DNA from 4 places in the Dehalobacter sp. TBBPA1 genome. Region 1 is predicted to be linked to each of the others. Evidence: riboswitches for the same ligand, from Rfam matches in the RefSeq annotation. Region 1 holds a riboswitch; each other region holds the start of a gene.
What was found. Region 1 has a riboswitch for cyclic di-GMP ahead of AB3489_RS02995 (HD-GYP domain-containing protein). Riboswitches for the same ligand answer to the same signal wherever they lie in the genome.
Positions count from the first base shown of each region.

Region 2: another riboswitch for cyclic di-GMP. It lies ahead of AB3489_RS05495 (polysaccharide lyase); the one in region 1 lies ahead of AB3489_RS02995 (HD-GYP domain-containing protein).
Region 3: another riboswitch for cyclic di-GMP. It lies ahead of AB3489_RS07530 (diguanylate cyclase); the one in region 1 lies ahead of AB3489_RS02995 (HD-GYP domain-containing protein).
Region 4: another riboswitch for cyclic di-GMP. It lies ahead of nhaB (sodium/proton antiporter NhaB); the one in region 1 lies ahead of AB3489_RS02995 (HD-GYP domain-containing protein).

Region 1 covers NZ_CP162385.1:604,207-608,422, reverse strand. Annotated here, with positions in the region: gene AB3489_RS03010 (DNA-deoxyinosine glycosylase) at 1-527, opposite strand, end outside; gene AB3489_RS03005 (pentapeptide repeat-containing protein) at 529-1,398, opposite strand; gene AB3489_RS03000 (DUF3795 domain-containing protein) at 1,462-2,040, opposite strand; cyclic di-GMP riboswitch class I at 2,365-2,450, shown strand; gene AB3489_RS02995 (HD-GYP domain-containing protein) at 2,546-3,607, shown strand; gene AB3489_RS02990 (CoA-binding protein) at 3,667-3,894, opposite strand; gene AB3489_RS02985 (IS256 family transposase) at 3,994-4,216, shown strand, end outside.
Region 2 covers NZ_CP162385.1:1,094,240-1,098,455, reverse strand. Annotated here, with positions in the region: gene AB3489_RS05500 (acyltransferase family protein) at 1-708, opposite strand, end outside; gene AB3489_RS05495 (polysaccharide lyase) at 926-1,822, opposite strand; cyclic di-GMP riboswitch class I at 1,837-1,910, opposite strand; cyclic di-GMP riboswitch class I at 2,010-2,083, opposite strand; gene AB3489_RS05490 (LCP family protein) at 2,253-3,194, opposite strand; gene AB3489_RS05485 (glycosyltransferase family 2 protein) at 3,181-4,044, opposite strand; gene AB3489_RS05480 (glycosyltransferase) at 4,053-4,216, opposite strand, start outside.
Region 3 covers NZ_CP162385.1:1,530,401-1,534,616, forward strand. Annotated here, with positions in the region: gene AB3489_RS07515 (agmatine/peptidylarginine deiminase) at 1-702, shown strand, start outside; gene aguB (N-carbamoylputrescine amidase) at 929-1,810, shown strand; gene AB3489_RS07525 (DUF5668 domain-containing protein) at 1,889-2,383, shown strand; cyclic di-GMP riboswitch class I at 2,556-2,641, shown strand; gene AB3489_RS07530 (diguanylate cyclase) at 2,702-4,216, shown strand, end outside.
Region 4 covers NZ_CP162385.1:2,103,336-2,107,551, reverse strand. Annotated here, with positions in the region: partial or broken gene AB3489_RS10330 (preprotein translocase subunit SecA) at 34-135, opposite strand; gene nhaB (sodium/proton antiporter NhaB) at 452-1,957, opposite strand; cyclic di-GMP riboswitch class I at 2,044-2,135, opposite strand; gene ablB (putative beta-lysine N-acetyltransferase) at 2,334-3,182, opposite strand; gene ablA (lysine 2,3-aminomutase) at 3,157-4,216, opposite strand, start outside.

The DNA of each region.
Region 1 (4,216 bases):
GCTTTCCAATGTGTCAGCTTTTCCTCAAATTTCATCGTATTGGCCGGACTGGTCGAGGGCAATTGCAGATAGGCAATGGAAGCAGACTCCAGACGGATTTTCCTCTTATATATATTAAAGCCCTTTGCTCCATTAAATGCAAGTAATTCCAGATGTGGATACCGAATAAATAAATTTTTAAAATCATTGGTTTGTTCATTGACGATATTGGTATCGAGGCTGCCTTCTCTGGAGCAGCTACGAATGACATCCCAAAGGGCAATTTTTCTGTCCAAAAGAAATTGTTTCCTGTTCTCATAATCAGGATCCGGAAGTTTGCTACTTTCTTCCATCCGTGATACCCCAGCATTAGAGCATCCGTAGCTGTCGTCAAAAAGCGCATACATAATCCGCCAAAAGTGATTGTAAGGATGTGCATAATATTTCTGCTCCCTCAACGATTGCACTCCCGGCATCGAGCCGAGGATCAATACCCGGGACTCCTGATTGATGACCGGTTCAAATGAATAGATGATTTCCATTTCCATATCAGTCCAAACTCCATTGTCTGGGATAAAAGAGTGATGGCGGCAGCTTGGTACGCTTATCCCCCTTCGCCGTATTCAGCTGGGCTTGGGTCAGAAAAATGCTTTGGCTTAAATCAGTACCGCTGAGATCGGCATCGCGCAAATCCGCCCCGATCAAATCAGCTCCGCCCAGATCGGTCCCGCTGAGGTCTGCGGCAATCAGACAGGCTCCTCTAAGGTTAGCCCCTCTGAGGTCCGTTTCCCGGAGATCTGCAGCAATCAGACTGCTCCTGCGCTTAAAGGTCTTCCGAATCCCGGCCTGAATATTCCGCTCCTGACAAACAGAAACACGGACCAGTTCACTTGTTTGAAGCAGCAGGGTATTTACTCCGGTACGATATAAGGGCACATCCATTTTCAGAAGCTCACCCGGGCTGAGCAGTGTCAGCCGTTCCGTCTCTTCCCGCAGGGTACGAAGCGCCTCATGAACTGAATGAGCCGGCTGTAATGTCTCTGCTTCTGTCAAATACCAGAGCATCTCCTGAAGCTGCCGAATGACAAGGAAAACCTCAAACATTTGCTCCCGGGATTCCGGTGATCGCCGCCAGTCTCTGCCACCGTAACTGAGCCTGGATACTTTTGGCCCTGCGCCAAAACAGTCAAATGCCATGCATCCTTTCAGACCCAGTCCCTGAAGATCTTGATAGATACTGCAGCGAAAGTCTTCCTGCAGGTTCCGACAAGGCTGACCGGCCTCTTTATCGTTTGGAAAGCCTTCCGAAGCTGAAAAATACAGCGCGGTGCAGCACAATCCGAAGCAGTTCTCGCAGTCAGCTCTCAGACTGCATCTTTGCTCAGCAAAAACGTCTATTGGTTCACGAATTCCAGACAATATTTGATCCTCCAAAACTAAGAACTTTTGATTTACCCCAGAAATGATGCTTGAATAGCTTGTCTAATCCTTTTTCGCCTTTCTAAGAACCAGTTGAATATTCAGGCGATCGGCTTCCGCTTTCAGCAAGCGGACGGCTTCTTCAGCACTGCCCTTGCAGTTGGTCTGATCCATATGATGGATCTTATCCATCATATGGTTCAAGACGGAAAGCGGCAGCAGGTTGACCGCCAGACAATAAAATCCCTTTAATTTGCCGTCATTGTAATTCGCGATTAGTTCGCCTAAAATTTTGTGTTTTTCCGTCAGTCCTTCAAGATAATTTTGAAGGTCCATTTTAGCCTTGGCTTGGTCCTGCAACACATTTTGATAGGATATAAAAGAATCGGCCTCGCTTGGAGCCTGATACCTCTCACATGGATAGACACTGCATTCAAAACAGTATTCAACATTTTCATGCTTTTTATTACAGGTAATTACGGCACAGGAAGGATGCTTCAAAAAAAAGTCCGGACCCCCGCAGCCGGGGCACTTTGAAGAACCGTCCGTATGAAAACGCGGACAAAGACAGCAATTCAATCCGCATAATGAAAAGTCGGCGCATTTCCGCCTGTATTCTTTACTTACCATTGATTTGACCATCGCATACATCTCCTGATAGCAATGTTTGATAAAAATCAGAGTTCAACCCGTGCAGAACAGTTCTCCGCAACTCTGTACTTCACGATCTTGCTTATTAACGCATACGGAATAGGCTTATTTAACGGGAATTGTACCGATCCACACGCGTATAAACATCATTAATTAGTTATACGAATTTAAGCGGATTCCTCTGCTAAACCAAGAAACATTGATCATTTGGCGCCAAAATAAAGAATATTTTTTCGAATAACCCCTGTAGAACCTGAAAGGGATGTGCTACAATAGTTCTGTGACCGAAATATCAATCGAATAGGGATACAGGAGCAACGACAATGGCAAACTTGGTGAAAGCCAGGGACGCAAAGCTATGGGTCTTCCAGAATAATTCTGATGACTGCCAGGCTACCGAATCCGCTCAGGTTTGTTTTGAATGTCGCCATGCAATCTGCTGGTGATTTTTTTGTTGCTTCAGCTAGCACTGATTTATCGGAAAGGAAGATTACAATTGCGTCAGGTAAGTGTAAACCGGCTTCAAAAGGGAGACGTGTTGGGACGAACCATTTTCTCGCATAACGGCCGTTCATTGCTTGGGAAAGGAGTCACGCTGACCCAGCCATATATCGACCGGTTAAAAGAACTGGGCATTAGTATTGTCTATGTGGACGATGACGAAACGAAGGATATCGTTATTGAGGATGTTATTTCCGAGGAAAACAGGCGGGAGGCAATGAACTCCATTGAACATTTAGCGGAAGCGGTACGAATCGGTAAAGATCTCAATGGTTTTCAGGTAAAAAAGACAGTAAACAACATCATCGGGGACGTCCTGTTTCAAGAAAAGATATTTCTGAGCCTGACAGATATGCGGAGCTATGACAATCAAGTTTATGCGCATTCAGTCAGTGTTTGTGTCCTTGCGACCATTTTGGGCAAAGCTTTGGGACTGGATAAAGATACCCTGGAGGCGCTGGCGGTAGGGGCTTTGCTTCACGATATCGGGACTGTCAAACTGCCAAAAGAGCTTGTCGCCAAACGTGAGGCCTTTACTCCGAAGGAAAATGACCTATATAAGACGCATACTGTACATGGATTTGAAATACTTCGGAACAAACCGGAATTGAATTTATTGAGTGCGCATATTGCTTTGCAGCATCACGAATGGTTGAACGGAAACGGCTATCCCCGGAAGCTGTCCGGCCGGCACCTCCATATCCTGGCTCAAATCGTCGGGCTGGCCGACTTCTATGATAATCTGGTCAATGATGGCCCGGGCCACTCCCGGATCGTCCCGCATGAAGCCTGTGAAATTGTAATGGGATGTGCAAACAAACTATTCTCCCAGCAGTTGGTTGTAACGTTCTTAAAGCATGTTGCAGCCTATCCGACCGGCTGTACCGTTAAGCTCAATACAGGTGAAGTTGGGATTGTGGTTGACCAGAATAAAAGTTTGCCGATGCGCCCAATTATCAGGATATTAATCGCTGACAAAGGGTTGGCCCATGTCCGGGCTAAGGAATATAACCTTGTCGAAGATCTTACAACCTTTATTGTTTCCATTGTCGAGTGAAGCTGTCCATTTCTTAAAAAAAAACGCCGGCTCAAATGTTTTTTGAGCCGGCTAACCTATTATTTCGGAAGTTTTCCAAACACCTTCAATACGGACCGGTGGAATGAATGAGGAAACGATGGTTCTGCAAACATTAGGACGCATTGGTCGTGGATGACGTTTATCTGGTTTTCCGTACAAAAGTCTATAGCTTCTTTGGATTCAGCCCCCTGCTGAATCCAGATATGCTTGACTCCAGCTTCTACCGCGTCCCTAACGACCTTATTGGTTGATAAGGTATCATTAATTTCGCAAATTCATAAATTGTCCTAAAAATAAGGACATAAACGCAACTGCTTGGTATGATAAAGTTACCACACAAAATCTACCAGGAAGGAGCTGCGAATATGTCTGAGAAAATTATACACTTAAATGAAGGTGCAATAAAGCAGGAGTTGAAAGAATTAGTCCGTCACAGTGTGGAGGAAACCCTGAATAAATTACTTGATCAGGAAGCCGCTGAGCTAACGAATGCCGGCCGGTATGAGCGATCAGAAGAACGAAAAGGTTATCGATCCGGCCATTATGAGCGGAATCTGACCACAACTTCTGGAGAGGTCAAATTGAAGA
Region 2 (4,216 bases), 490 kb from region 1:
AATTGCGAAAATTCCACAAAAAGAAAATACTGTTTTCCCAAGAAATTCAAGGTAGCCACTTAGCGGAATGGTTAAATAAGAAAAGCCAGTTATTATAAATAAACCAATAGAAAAGAATAATACTCCATTGTTAATACATTTAAGTGATAATTGATTATTAAGAAATGCACCCAATACAAAAAACAAAAAATGAAAGAAAATGGATTCAAAAATCCAAACTTTTATCAATGGACTCAAAATAGCTAAAAATAATGCCATTAGTAAAACTTGAGTCAACTGAAAGTTCTTTCTAAGAACTAAATAAAGAACATAATGAATAAATAGTACATATAAAAACCAGAATTGGCCATAAGGATTATATGCAATATTTGCTAACAATTCCTTTAGTGACATAGGATTGTTTGTTACACTTGAAAACAATATATTTATACCACCTTGCAAAAGAGACCAAATTATATACGGATAAACGATTACTTTAATTTTTTCTTTAATTCTGTTCTTCTTATAGAACCATTTTTCAACAAACAATCCTGATAAAAAAAAGAATAAAGGCATGTGAAAGCCATATAATAATCGATCTGAATTATAGAAAAAATTTTGTGGAACGTTCATCTGTGCTGTGTTTATTCCTCGTAAGACATGGCCGTAAACGACTAAAATAATTCCTATTCCCTTTGCTACATCTACCCATTCAATTCTTTTATCCACTGATCTCCTCCTATTTATTTTCTACATGAAAGCAATTATTCCTACTTCTTTTAAAAAAAGATACATTATCAATATTGTTATTGAGTGGCAACTTCATATTAACAGCTTACTATAAAATTGTATAAAATCAATAAAAAAGTCTTAGTCAATTTAATTGACTAAGACTGCCTTTATTTCCATTGCTTATTTCTGCTATGCACGCTGTGACAAACCCATGCTATTCAACACTGACATTGCTATAGTATACTACTCTTTTTGATAAAATTGACTTATTATTACTTCCACTTTGAGCCCAATCCCATTTATAAACACCTAATTTCATAACCGTTCCAACTTTATCATTCATTGTGTTAGGAAGGCCATTCAAATCAAGTATTTTTTCACCATTCTTATATACTTCAAGTATAGGATTTTGCGACTCAAGCCATCCCCATTTAATGTGGAAGGTCCAAGTAACCCATTTTCCTTTATCTTCAATATACGAACCAAGATCATAGCGTGCTCTTGTTCCATTATTATCTATCTGCTCATCAGTCGACATGGGCGATGGATCCCAGTTGCTTTCTAAAATATAATGCCCAGCATCATTAGTATAATAAGCTCCTGTATGCAAAGCAAGTGGAGGATAAGTCCAGTCTTCTCCTGGATCTGGAGTATTGTGCCACTGAGCTATAATTTCCGAACCTTGAGGATCATAAGCATAATCCTCAGATCCACCATCCGGAAGATAAGTGCTAAAGGTGTAAGTTTTTTCAGCTAAAGCCTCACATGGCCTGACAGCTGCTATTTCAGAACGTTTACTGCCATTGACAATTTTATCATCTTTTCTAAGTTCAATCCGATAAGACGATAATCCATTAAGCAAAAATTCACCAGAAACGGCACCTGAATAGGTATTATTAGCCATTTCGCGATTCCAATAGGAACTAAGTTTTTTTCCTGCAGAATTTAATAATATATCATTTTCAAACATAGGGGATTCTATCAATTGTCCTCCCCAGCGATTGACTTGGTTTTCTTTATTTTTGCTCACTGCTGCAGCTGAAGCAACTGTAGTGTTAAACAAGAGAGACACAAATACAATTAATCCAAAAACAGCCTTAACTTTTTTCATAATTAAATTCTCCTTTCGGTAGCTGGCTGCCATTTCAGGCCCTATAGCTTTGCGTCCTTACCTTTCGGTAAGTTTGCCTTTATCGTTCGAGAACCAGAGACTGTCCATTTTTGAAACAGTACATGTATCTCAAAAACGATTATTCATTTGTCAAAATGTCAAAAACAGACAACAAAAAAACTTATTTTTCGGTAACTGGCTGCCATTTCAGGCCCTGTAGTTTTGCGTCCTTGCCTTTCGACAAGTTTGCCTTTGTCGGTAAAAAGTTTTCCAACAAAAAAATATACATTTCTAATAAAAAGATAGCATTTTCATGAATAGTAGTCAAGCTTTTTTTCACTAAATAAAAACGTCTAAGTATGTTAATCTGCTAATCATTAGCAAATTATGAAAAACTATCTCATGTTTTTTGATTAATTTTTTGATAGCGTTATTCTATAAACTCAGACAATATTTTTTCGGTCTTTTTTTGGTCTGGTACCCAGTAGGATATATTATTAATCATTTGTCCTTTGCCTGGTATGAAAGTTTGTTCGACATTTTCACCGGGAATTTCTGAGAGTAATTTTGTCAGAGCAATCATCTGTTTTAGCGTTAAATCAGTTTTCATCTCATTTTTGTATTTGAGAATGATATTTAAAGTCTCAAGAATTTCACCCGAATCACGTTGTTGCTTATAAAGAGCATTTAAAAACTTCTGTTGCCTCTGAATTCGATCAATATCACCACCGGGAGAATATCGCCAATGAATATAATCAAATGCTTGTCTTCCGTTTAATATTTGAACTCCTTTTGAAAGATTAGCACCATGATCTTTCATATCAATTTCAACATCAACTTTTACGCCCCCAATTTCATCGACTATGTTTGGGATGGGCTCCATATTCATTAGAAAATAATAATTAATCACGTTCTTGCCTAAAAGATGGCTTACCGCATCAATACTTGCACTTACCCCGTCTCCCTTAACACTGCCATATGCATAGGCATGATTAATTTTATCAAATTTACCTTCAATCGGAATATAAGTGTAAGTATCTCTGGGAATACTTAAAAGTTGTATTTTTTTGTTTGTAATATCTACTTTTCCTATCATAATAGTATCCGAACGATATACCCCCAGCCATTCTTCTCTTTCTTCTGTCTTATCAATGCCAAGAAAGAGAATATAAATAACTTTGTCAGTGCCAATATCCGAAACTTCTGCCGTACTCTCTAATTCTGAATTATTGGAACCCGAATTTTTGGGAGTGTTAAGCAAAGTTTTATTGTAATCTAAAGAAGTAATAAGATAATATGCGAGTCCTGTAATAAGTACCAATAAAATTAGACAGGAGACAACAATAATAATCTTTTTATTATTTTTTATCATATCCATTTTCCTTCACTAAAATATTCTTAACTAATTTGGCTACTTTTCTACACCTGCATCTAATTATCCTTTTAAAATGTTTTAAGTAGTAATGAATGTACAGCAAACAAAATAAAAACAGATAAATCTTTTTCTCACTTCGACTATTCTCTTTATACAGTTTATTAAGATTGTCGAGGTCATTTTCACGAATTTTTTTTATGTTAGCGGTTAATCCATCAATGCCATATTCCATTTTAAAAACACTTGCTAGTGGCTTAGAGAGTCGTACTCCTCGATATTTCCTAAGAACTTGGAAATATAGTAAATTATCTTCCCCTTGATGTTTCCCTTCCAAAAACCAAAAATTATCGTCCCGGAAAATCCCTTTTCGAATAATAACGGTTGGAGTTGCAAAGATAATTTTAAATAACATATGATAAAATCCGGCTTCCATATATTCAGGTTCTAACGGATATCGATTCTTTTTCCTCTCTGTAACAGTAACATAATTTGTGCCACTTAGCATAACATCAGGATTTTTTTCCATGAAGCCAACCTGTATTTCAAGTTTGCACGGGTCCCATGCGTCATCTGAATCCAAAAAGGCAATATATCTGCCTTTACTATGCCGAACCCCATTGTTTCTTGCACTTGAAGGTCCTTTATTCTCTTGACTAATATATTGAACCGAAATCTCCGGAAAATGGTCTAAATACTTCTTAGCCATCTGTTCACTGTCATCCGTTGATCCATCATTCACTAAAATTAGTTCAAAATTTTTATAAGTCTGAAGTCTAACAGATTCTAACGCACGTATAAGCGTGGTGCTTCTATTATAATAAGGTATAACGATACTAACCATGCACATTTTTGACTTCACCTCCAATTATCCAGCATAAAAAGGCGCTTCATCTTTTCATACCGCTTTTGCCACGAATTTTCCCTCCCATATTCTCTTAACACATTACGGTCATATCCTTCCTTTAAATAGTGTTGAACTGCTGCGATAAATTCTTCATGATTACATGCAATTGAAACCG
Region 3 (4,216 bases), 930 kb from region 1:
TTCAATGCCTGGGGCGGCAAATATCCGGACTGGGATCTGGACAACCAGGTCGCACCGCAAATATTGAAGCACCTCGGCCTGAAACCATTTGATGCGCCGCTGATTATGGAAGGCGGCTCGCTGCACGTGGATGGAGAAGGTACACTCTTGACAACGGCCGAATGCCTGCTCAATCCGAACCGCAACCCTGATCTTTCCCGGGAGCAGATTACGGAACTATTGAAGAAATATTTGAGTATCCACAAAGTCATCTGGCTGGGAAAAGGCTTATGTGGAGATGAAACAGACGGACATGTCGACAATATCGCCTGTTTTGCTTCGCCTGGCAAAATCCTGATTCAGGTCTGTGATGACCCTTGCGATCCGAATTATGCGATTACCCGGGAAAACCTCGCAGTGTTAAACCGCGAAACGGACGCCAGAGGAAGAACCCTTGAAATCATCCCAATACAACAGCCTCCCGCCGTATTTGCTGACGGTAAACGCCTGACGCTGAGTTATCTGAACTTTTACTTTGTCAACGGCGGAATTATTTTACCTGTATTTGGCGGCCAGGCTGCCGAAACAGATGCCCTGGCTATTCGGACCCTGAGCGGGATCTTTCCAGAAAGACGGATCCGCACCATTAATGGAATGGCAATTATTGGGGAAGGCGGCAATGTTCACTGTACCACCCAGCAGATGCCTGCGGTAAAAGTTTAAGGTGAATGTATGAATTACCCAACAATATATACCAAAGTCTGAAATAAAATATAAACGAAGAGGAGAGCGTAACAGATGCATCTTTTATATGTTGCGCTCTTCTGCGTTGTGGTTTTTTTCTGCATCATGTAAAATAGAAAATGCATACAAATTAACAAAATAGTAGAGACACCTGTAAGATTAGGTTCAGAACATACTGAATAGGCAGTAGGGAAGGGATTTAACGATGAGAAACGTCAAAGTGGCAGCAACCCAGATGCGCTGCACCAGTAACGTTGAAGAAAATATTGCCGGGGCGGAGACACTGGTCAGGGAGGCTGCGGCCCGGGGCGCGCAGATCATCCTATTGCAGGAGTTGTTCGAAACCCCGTATTTTTGTCAGAAAGAAAAATCGGATTTTTACCTTTATGCAGCAGAGCTAGAAGATAATCAAGCAGTCAGACATTTCCGGAAAATTGCCAGAGAGCTGGAGATCGTCCTGCCGATCAGTTTTTATGAGAAGAAAAACTATGCGCGCTATAATACGATTGCTATGATCGATGCGGACGGTGATATCCTCGGCAAATACAGAAAGAGTCATATCCCCGACGGGCCGGGCTATGAGGAAAAATTCTATTTTAACCCCGGTGATACAGGCTTTAAAGTCTGGCAAACGCGCTACGCCAAGATTGGAGTCGGCGTCTGTTGGGATCAATGGTACCCGGAAGCTGCCCGCTGCATGACCCTGATGGGGGCGGAGATCCTGTTATATCCGACAGCCATCGGTTCAGAACCGATGGATCAGGCGATCGATTCCAAAGACCATTGGCAGGCCTGCATGCTCGGCCATGCTGCCGCGAACCTGATCCCTGTGGTCGCATCCAACCGGATTGGTGTCGAGGAAGAGGATGATTCCAAAATCACCTTCTATGGTTCTTCTTTCATTGCCGGACCGCAGGGTAATAAGATAGCGGAGGCTGGACGAAACGAAGAAGCGGTTCTAATCGCGGAATTTGATCTGGACCAGCTCGAGGTTCAGCGGCTGGAGTGGGGGATCTTTAGAGACCGCCGGCCTGATCTATATGGAAGGATTTCTTCCTACGACGGGGAACTTTATTTATCAAAATAATCCATTATCTAACACGAATTTGTAGTTCTTAAATCTCGAGTATCTTATTAACCTTTATAAGGTGAGAGGAGGCTCTATATGAACAAAAGCGGCTTATTTTGGGGAATCATTCTAATCCTTACAGGAGGCTTGCTGCTTATAGATAATCTTGGCAACTGGCAAATCTTCAGTATGGAATTTCTTTGGCCGGTATTGATCCTTATTCTCGGGCTTGCTTTTGAATTCAACTATTTCAGTAAGAAAGAAAGCCCCGGATTGCTAGTTCCCGGTGGTATCCTTACCGTTATTGGTCTGTTGTTCATCTTTGAGACTTTTACACACTGGCAATTTTCCGGATATACCTGGCCGGTCTATCCGCTGGCTGTTGCAGTCGGTCTATTTCAACTCTATTTATTTTCCGGACGCCCGCGCGGTCTGCTGGTGCCTGTTTTTATTCTAACCGCTCTAGCGTGCATATCCTTTACTGGGATGTTTGTAACGTCAATTCAGCGCTATATAGATCTAGGCCTGGTGGTCCCGATCCTGCTGATTCTGGCAGGTCTGATCCTGATCATCCAAAGGAAAAAAACATGAACTAAATTTGGAAACCATGTAAGAAGAATCTGATCTGGATGATAATATCTATTGCATAATATTAATCAATAAATGTATGAATAGTCAGACTCTGAATATTCATACATTTATTGATTATTCATACATTTATTGACAGATTTCGTGTATTTTACTATAATTGAGTTAAAATCATATGATCCATTGGCAAACCTGTTGAAAAGCAGGGACGCAAAGCTACGAGTCTAAGTGCTGAAGCATATTGACAGTCGGGTTGCACACAGAAGATGAAAACCGCGGCTGCTTTGGCCGCGATTTTTTTTTCTGAGGAGGGGATTTAATATGACAGCGGATTCCATCGTTGCAGCCAGTATTTCAATTACCCTGGTCTTGTTGATATCTTACGGATTTTTATATTTTTCCGAGAAGAAACATTATTTCTTAGCATGGAGTCTTTCTGTCTTGATGCTCATGATAACCTATCTTTCCAGAACTGCATTGCTGGAAACCGACAGCCCGTCCGTGGTGCTTCAGATTATCAACTATGCCTCTTCGATCGCAGGGTACTGGCTGATATTCAAGGGTACGCTGTTGTTTTTTAGCAGAAGCTACCCGGTGTTTTGGGATATCGGCACGGGCTTTCTGATCGTTGCTTTTATATGTATTGCTGTTCAGGGAATCTCGGCAACCGCTCTTTTACTTCTATCTGTTGTCTGGATCATTGCATTATTATCCAAAGCTGCTATGACATGCTTAAAAGCAAAAACACCACAAGGCCCGATCCGAATAATACTTGGCTATACCTATATTTTTTGGGCCTTGTCGATTTTACTTTATCCGTTGTGCAAATTAATTAACGTTATTTCACCGTCTGTAGGTTATTTAGTTGCCGGTGTTGTTGGTCTGCTTGCTTATCTTAATATGCAGGCCCTGTATTTTCAAAGCATCCGGGAGGAGCTCGAAAGCAAAGAAGCAAATATCAGAAAACTTGTCATTTATGATAAATTAACGGGGGCCTACAGCCGTACCTATTTTGAAAATGTGCTGGAAGATTTCCTTGATAAAACCCTCATGCCTGCAACATTGGCCATGGGGGATTTTAATGGTCTGAAACTGATCAACGACACCTTTGGTCATGAAAAAGGGGATGAATTGCTTGCTGACGGGATCAGAATCATGCAAGAGACGATCGGCACTGAGAATGTGATTATCCGATGGGGCGGGGACGAATTTATCATTATCATGCCTGGTGTGCCGCTTGATCAGGCCGGCGTGTTTTTAAACAATATTAAAAATAATTTAAAAATCTCCCGCCCGCAAACGGTACCAATAGATATCTCGTTTGGCCTGACGGTTTATGAGAACAGGGAACAACCCCTGGCAAAAATGATCAGCCAGGCTGAGGAAAAAATGTATAGCAACAAATTAAATGAAAGCAAGAAATCCCGCCTTGCCATCATCGAGTTCCTGGAAAAACTGCTCTGGGAAAAAGATTATCAGACGGAAGCCCATGTCATGAGGCTGAAAAGTCTGGTCAGTAAATTCGGCAGTCAGATCGGCCTGTCCCCAAGAGAGATCGTCGAATTGGTCCAAGTTGCAATGCTGCATGATATCGGCAAGATAGGTGTTCCGGGGGAAATCTTAAAAAAACAAGGTGACTTGACCCCGGAAGAATGGAGCATTATGAAAAAACATTCCGAAATCGGCTATCGGATCACGCAGTCGTCCAGGGAATTAGCGCATGTCTCAGAAGCCGTTCTCGGTCATCATGAATGGTGGAATGGAAAAGGTTACCCGCAGGGGCTGAAAGAAGATGAAATCCCGCTGTTCTCGAGGATAGTTTCTATTGTTGATTCC
Region 4 (4,216 bases), 1.5 Mb from region 1:
GATCACCGCCTGGGAGTATGTCAAATTGCGCACTGGTGCGTAATTTGAGTTGCCGGCGGAAGCATCGGGCAGTTTGTTCCCGTACTCTCTGAAGACCTTTATATGTCTGCCGGCCGTACTCTGAGACTCCTCCAGCCACTTGCCCCTTTCTCCATGCTTAAGAAGGGGCCTTGACCTCCGTCAGCCGCCTTTCAATCTCGACAGCGGCGGCAAGGTAACTCCTCTCAGTCGGGTATTTGTCATGTTAATTTCAGCCGCGATGACATGTATTAGTTATTGGATCAGTCATGATATCCACACTCCTTGGGTAGGATATGTGGCCAGGCTTAAAAGTTTGACAACCTCAGTCTTAACAACGGACAATCTTTCTCATCGTATATAAGGTCACCGAAAGTCGAGATACTAAAAGATCAGTAATGCTCAAACCCTTGTAATCTGATATTCTCAAGTGTTATAACAGGTACATTGTTGCCAGTAAACCTGCTGCAGTCATAACGACGGCGTATGGCAGAGCCAGTTTTACCATCTCAGCGTAAGACAGGCGAATCAGCGGTGCAAGTGCAGAAGTCAAGAGAAACAGAAACGCCGCCTGACCATTTGGTGTGGCAACGGAAGGGATATTTGTACCCATGTTGATGGCAACTGCCAGCTTGTTGTACTGCTCCAGCGCAATAGCTCCGGCTTCAAACGCTTGCTTTGTTTCAGTCATATATACCGTAGCCACAAAAACGTTGTCACTGATTGCCGAAAGGACGCCGTTGGCCGTAAAAAAAGCGGCAAGCTGATTCTGTCCTTCGATGTTCAATACCCATTGAATAATCGGCGTAAACAAATGCTGATCATGAATAACCGCAACGACGGCGAAAAATACGACCAGCAGCGCAGTAAACGGCAGCGCTTCTTCAAACGCATGACCGATGCGCTTTTCTTCAGTAACCCCGTTGAAGGCTGTAAGCAGGATAATAATCATCAGACCAATAATACCTACTTCCGCCAGGTGCAGTGCCAGGGAGAAGATCAGCACAACACCGCACAAAGCCATAACAATCAGGCGCACACGTCCGCGCATATTCCTGGCAGTATCTTTGACTTTTACATCATCTTCCATAACCTTTCGCACAGACTCAGGAAGCTGGTAGCCGTACCCCCAGAACTTAGTAACTTCAAGGATAATGGTAGTCAGAAGACCAACGATCAATACCGGGATAGACACAGGGGCACATTGTATAAAGAAATCTACGAAGTCCCATTGCATAATGGAGCCAATTAAGAGGTTCTGCGGTTCACCAACCAGTGTTATTGCTCCGCCCAGCGCAGTGCCCACAGCGCCATGCATCAGAAGATTACGCAGAAAACCACGGAACTCGTTCAGGTCCTCATGATGTTTTTCATCAACACTATGGTCGTGATTAATGTCATACGTTTCGTATACTTTTTCGCTGGAAGCAAACTTGTGGAAGATGCAATAGAAACCATAGGCCACGGCGATAATCACTGCGGTTACGGTCAGCGCGTCCAAAAACGCGGAAAGAACCGCACCTAGAACAGCGAACAGGAATGAAAGCGCGACTTTAGAGTGTACTTTAGTAAGGAGCTTGGAAAACAGGTACACAAGACCTTCTTTCATAAAATAGATCCCGGCAACCATGAACATCAGAAGAAGAATAACCGGCAGGTTCATTTCAACCTCGTGATAGACCATATGAGGGTTAGTAAGTCCGAGCACAACGGCTTCAATCGCCAGAAGCCCACCGGCAGGAAGCGGATAACATTTTAACGCCATTGCCAGGGTAAAAATAAATTCGACAATCAACACCCACCCGGTAACGTACATACCGGCGGTAACCATCAAAATAGGGTTCAACACCAGAAAAGCAAGAATTGTTCTTTTGTACCAGTCCGGAGCGCGGCCCAGAAAATTATCTCTGAAAGCCCGTCCGATGCCCATTTCTTTCATATGTACTATCCTCCCAAGTGAAAATAAAAGACATAAAAAAGAGAGTACTCCAAAACGGAACTACTCCCCCCCAAGAAGTTCATATTACTTGCAGCCTGGCAATCATAGCAACTTACAAGCAACCTTAGACCCATAGCTTTAGCGTCCTTCACTTTCACGAAGTTTGCATCAACCTGTACAACTATATATTGTTATTTTTGCTTAAGCTTTTATATTATAACAGAAAATTATTCTTTTGAATACCCTGAATATATCCACTTTATGCTGAAGAGTCCAGGTATTTATCTTAAGTATTTTGTTTTTTAATATAATCCTTTAGCAAATCAGGCTATCTCTCAAAAATCTTCTTCCCCTTGACTTACAAAATAGTATTTTACTATTTTAAAGTTTTTACCCAAATATTCATATCTTCAAAACCGCCGCAAATATGGCAGTTGTTGATTAGTCTACCCCGATACATATACCCCAGCTTGCTTAAAGACCTGTTGATTCCAAGATTGTTAGCTCTTGAAAGGCTATATGCTGTAGCAAAGCCATTGCGTTTCAAGTGTGTTTCCAGTTGGAATATCAATTCGCTTAATATGTTTCTGCCTCTATACTTTGGATAAGTGGCGCAATCAGTTATTTCAGCGTTCATGTGTTGTTTGTCAAGATCCGCCGAAGCAATACTGATAATTTTTCCTTCTTCTTCCGCTACCATATATAAAATATGATCCTGCATAACTTTTTGAAGATACTCTCTGCTGAAAATAGGAGTTGGATAGGTTTCAAATGCCGTTTGAAAAAGCTGAATTATCTGGGGAATATCGTCCGGCACGGCCTGCCTTATCGTATAGTTTTTATTCTTATTCAGCTCGAATTTATTGGTATTCTTAACGCAATAATCGATAATTCTGTTTTCTTTCTCCTCATAGAGTGAATTTTTGCGCTTCGTATCAAGAAAAAGGGACATACAAGTTGCATCCTCTCCCTGAAAAAAACCGTCGATAACCCCCTCTGCTACAAACCCACATTCCTCAAAGATACTAAGATCTTGTTTATAACAATTCGCAATAATCTTACCCAGATTTTCTTTTTTGGAATAATCAATAATCTCTTTGATTATCAACTCAGACAAAAGAGAATGACTCAATATTTTAAGCCTTTTATTGCGATAATCCACGTACATGTCCACACCCGAAAAGTTTGTATATAAATTTTCACATTCGTCTTGATCTATATTCATGGAAGTCCTCCCTCTTGTTGAGTCTTACGTTTGTACTTGGAATCAAGCACACTTGTTCATCTCTGTATAACTTTTCTAATCCCCGGTATTCTTTATTCTTGAATTTACTGCACGTGCCGCATTTTCGGCACTGGTGCGTTTTATCCCGAGGCTCGCTATACGTGCAAATTACACCTTCATAATTTCTAAGAATGACCTTTTCAGGGGAATATGAAATCAAGTATTGTGGATTGACTGGGATCTTCCCCCCGCCTCCAGGCGCATCCACAACAAACTGTGGAATAGCTAGACCCGAGGTATGTCCACGCAGCATTTCTATGATTTCAATCCCTACAGAAACCGGAGTTCTGAAATGCTCTATTCCTTCTGAAAGGTCGCACTGATAAAGGTAATATGGTCTAATTCTGGAGCTTATCAGTTTCTGAACCAAATCACGCATTATATAGGGGCAATCGTTAATGTCTTTTAAAAGTACAGATTGGTTGCCAAGAGGAATTCCGGCATCTGCCAATTTCTCGCATGCCATGCGAGCCTCAATTGTCAATTCCTTGGGGTGGTTAAAGTGAGTATTCAGCCAAATTGGATGATATTTTTTCAGCATTTTGCAGAGCGTATCGGTAATTCTCTGAGGCATGACAACTGGTGTTCTTGTGCCTATCCGTATTATTTCCACATGTTTGATTTCTCGTATTGATCTTATGATTGCTTCCAGCCTTTCATCAGAGAGGCATAAGGCGTCCCCTCCTGACAAAAGTACATCTCTGACTTCTTTATGCGCTCTGATATAATTAATCGCCCGTTTGATATTGTCCTGGGAAAGAGCCCTATCCTCATGCCCGGCAAATCGTCTTCTTGTACAGTGGCGACAATACATTGAACACTGATCAGTAATAAGCAAAAGTACCCTGTCCGGATATCTGTGAGTAAGACCCGGGACTGGCGAGTCGACTGTTTCATGCAGCGGATCACAACTGTCGAACTTGGATATTTTAGTTTCATGAACTGTCGGTATTGCTTGCCGCCGTATAGGGCAA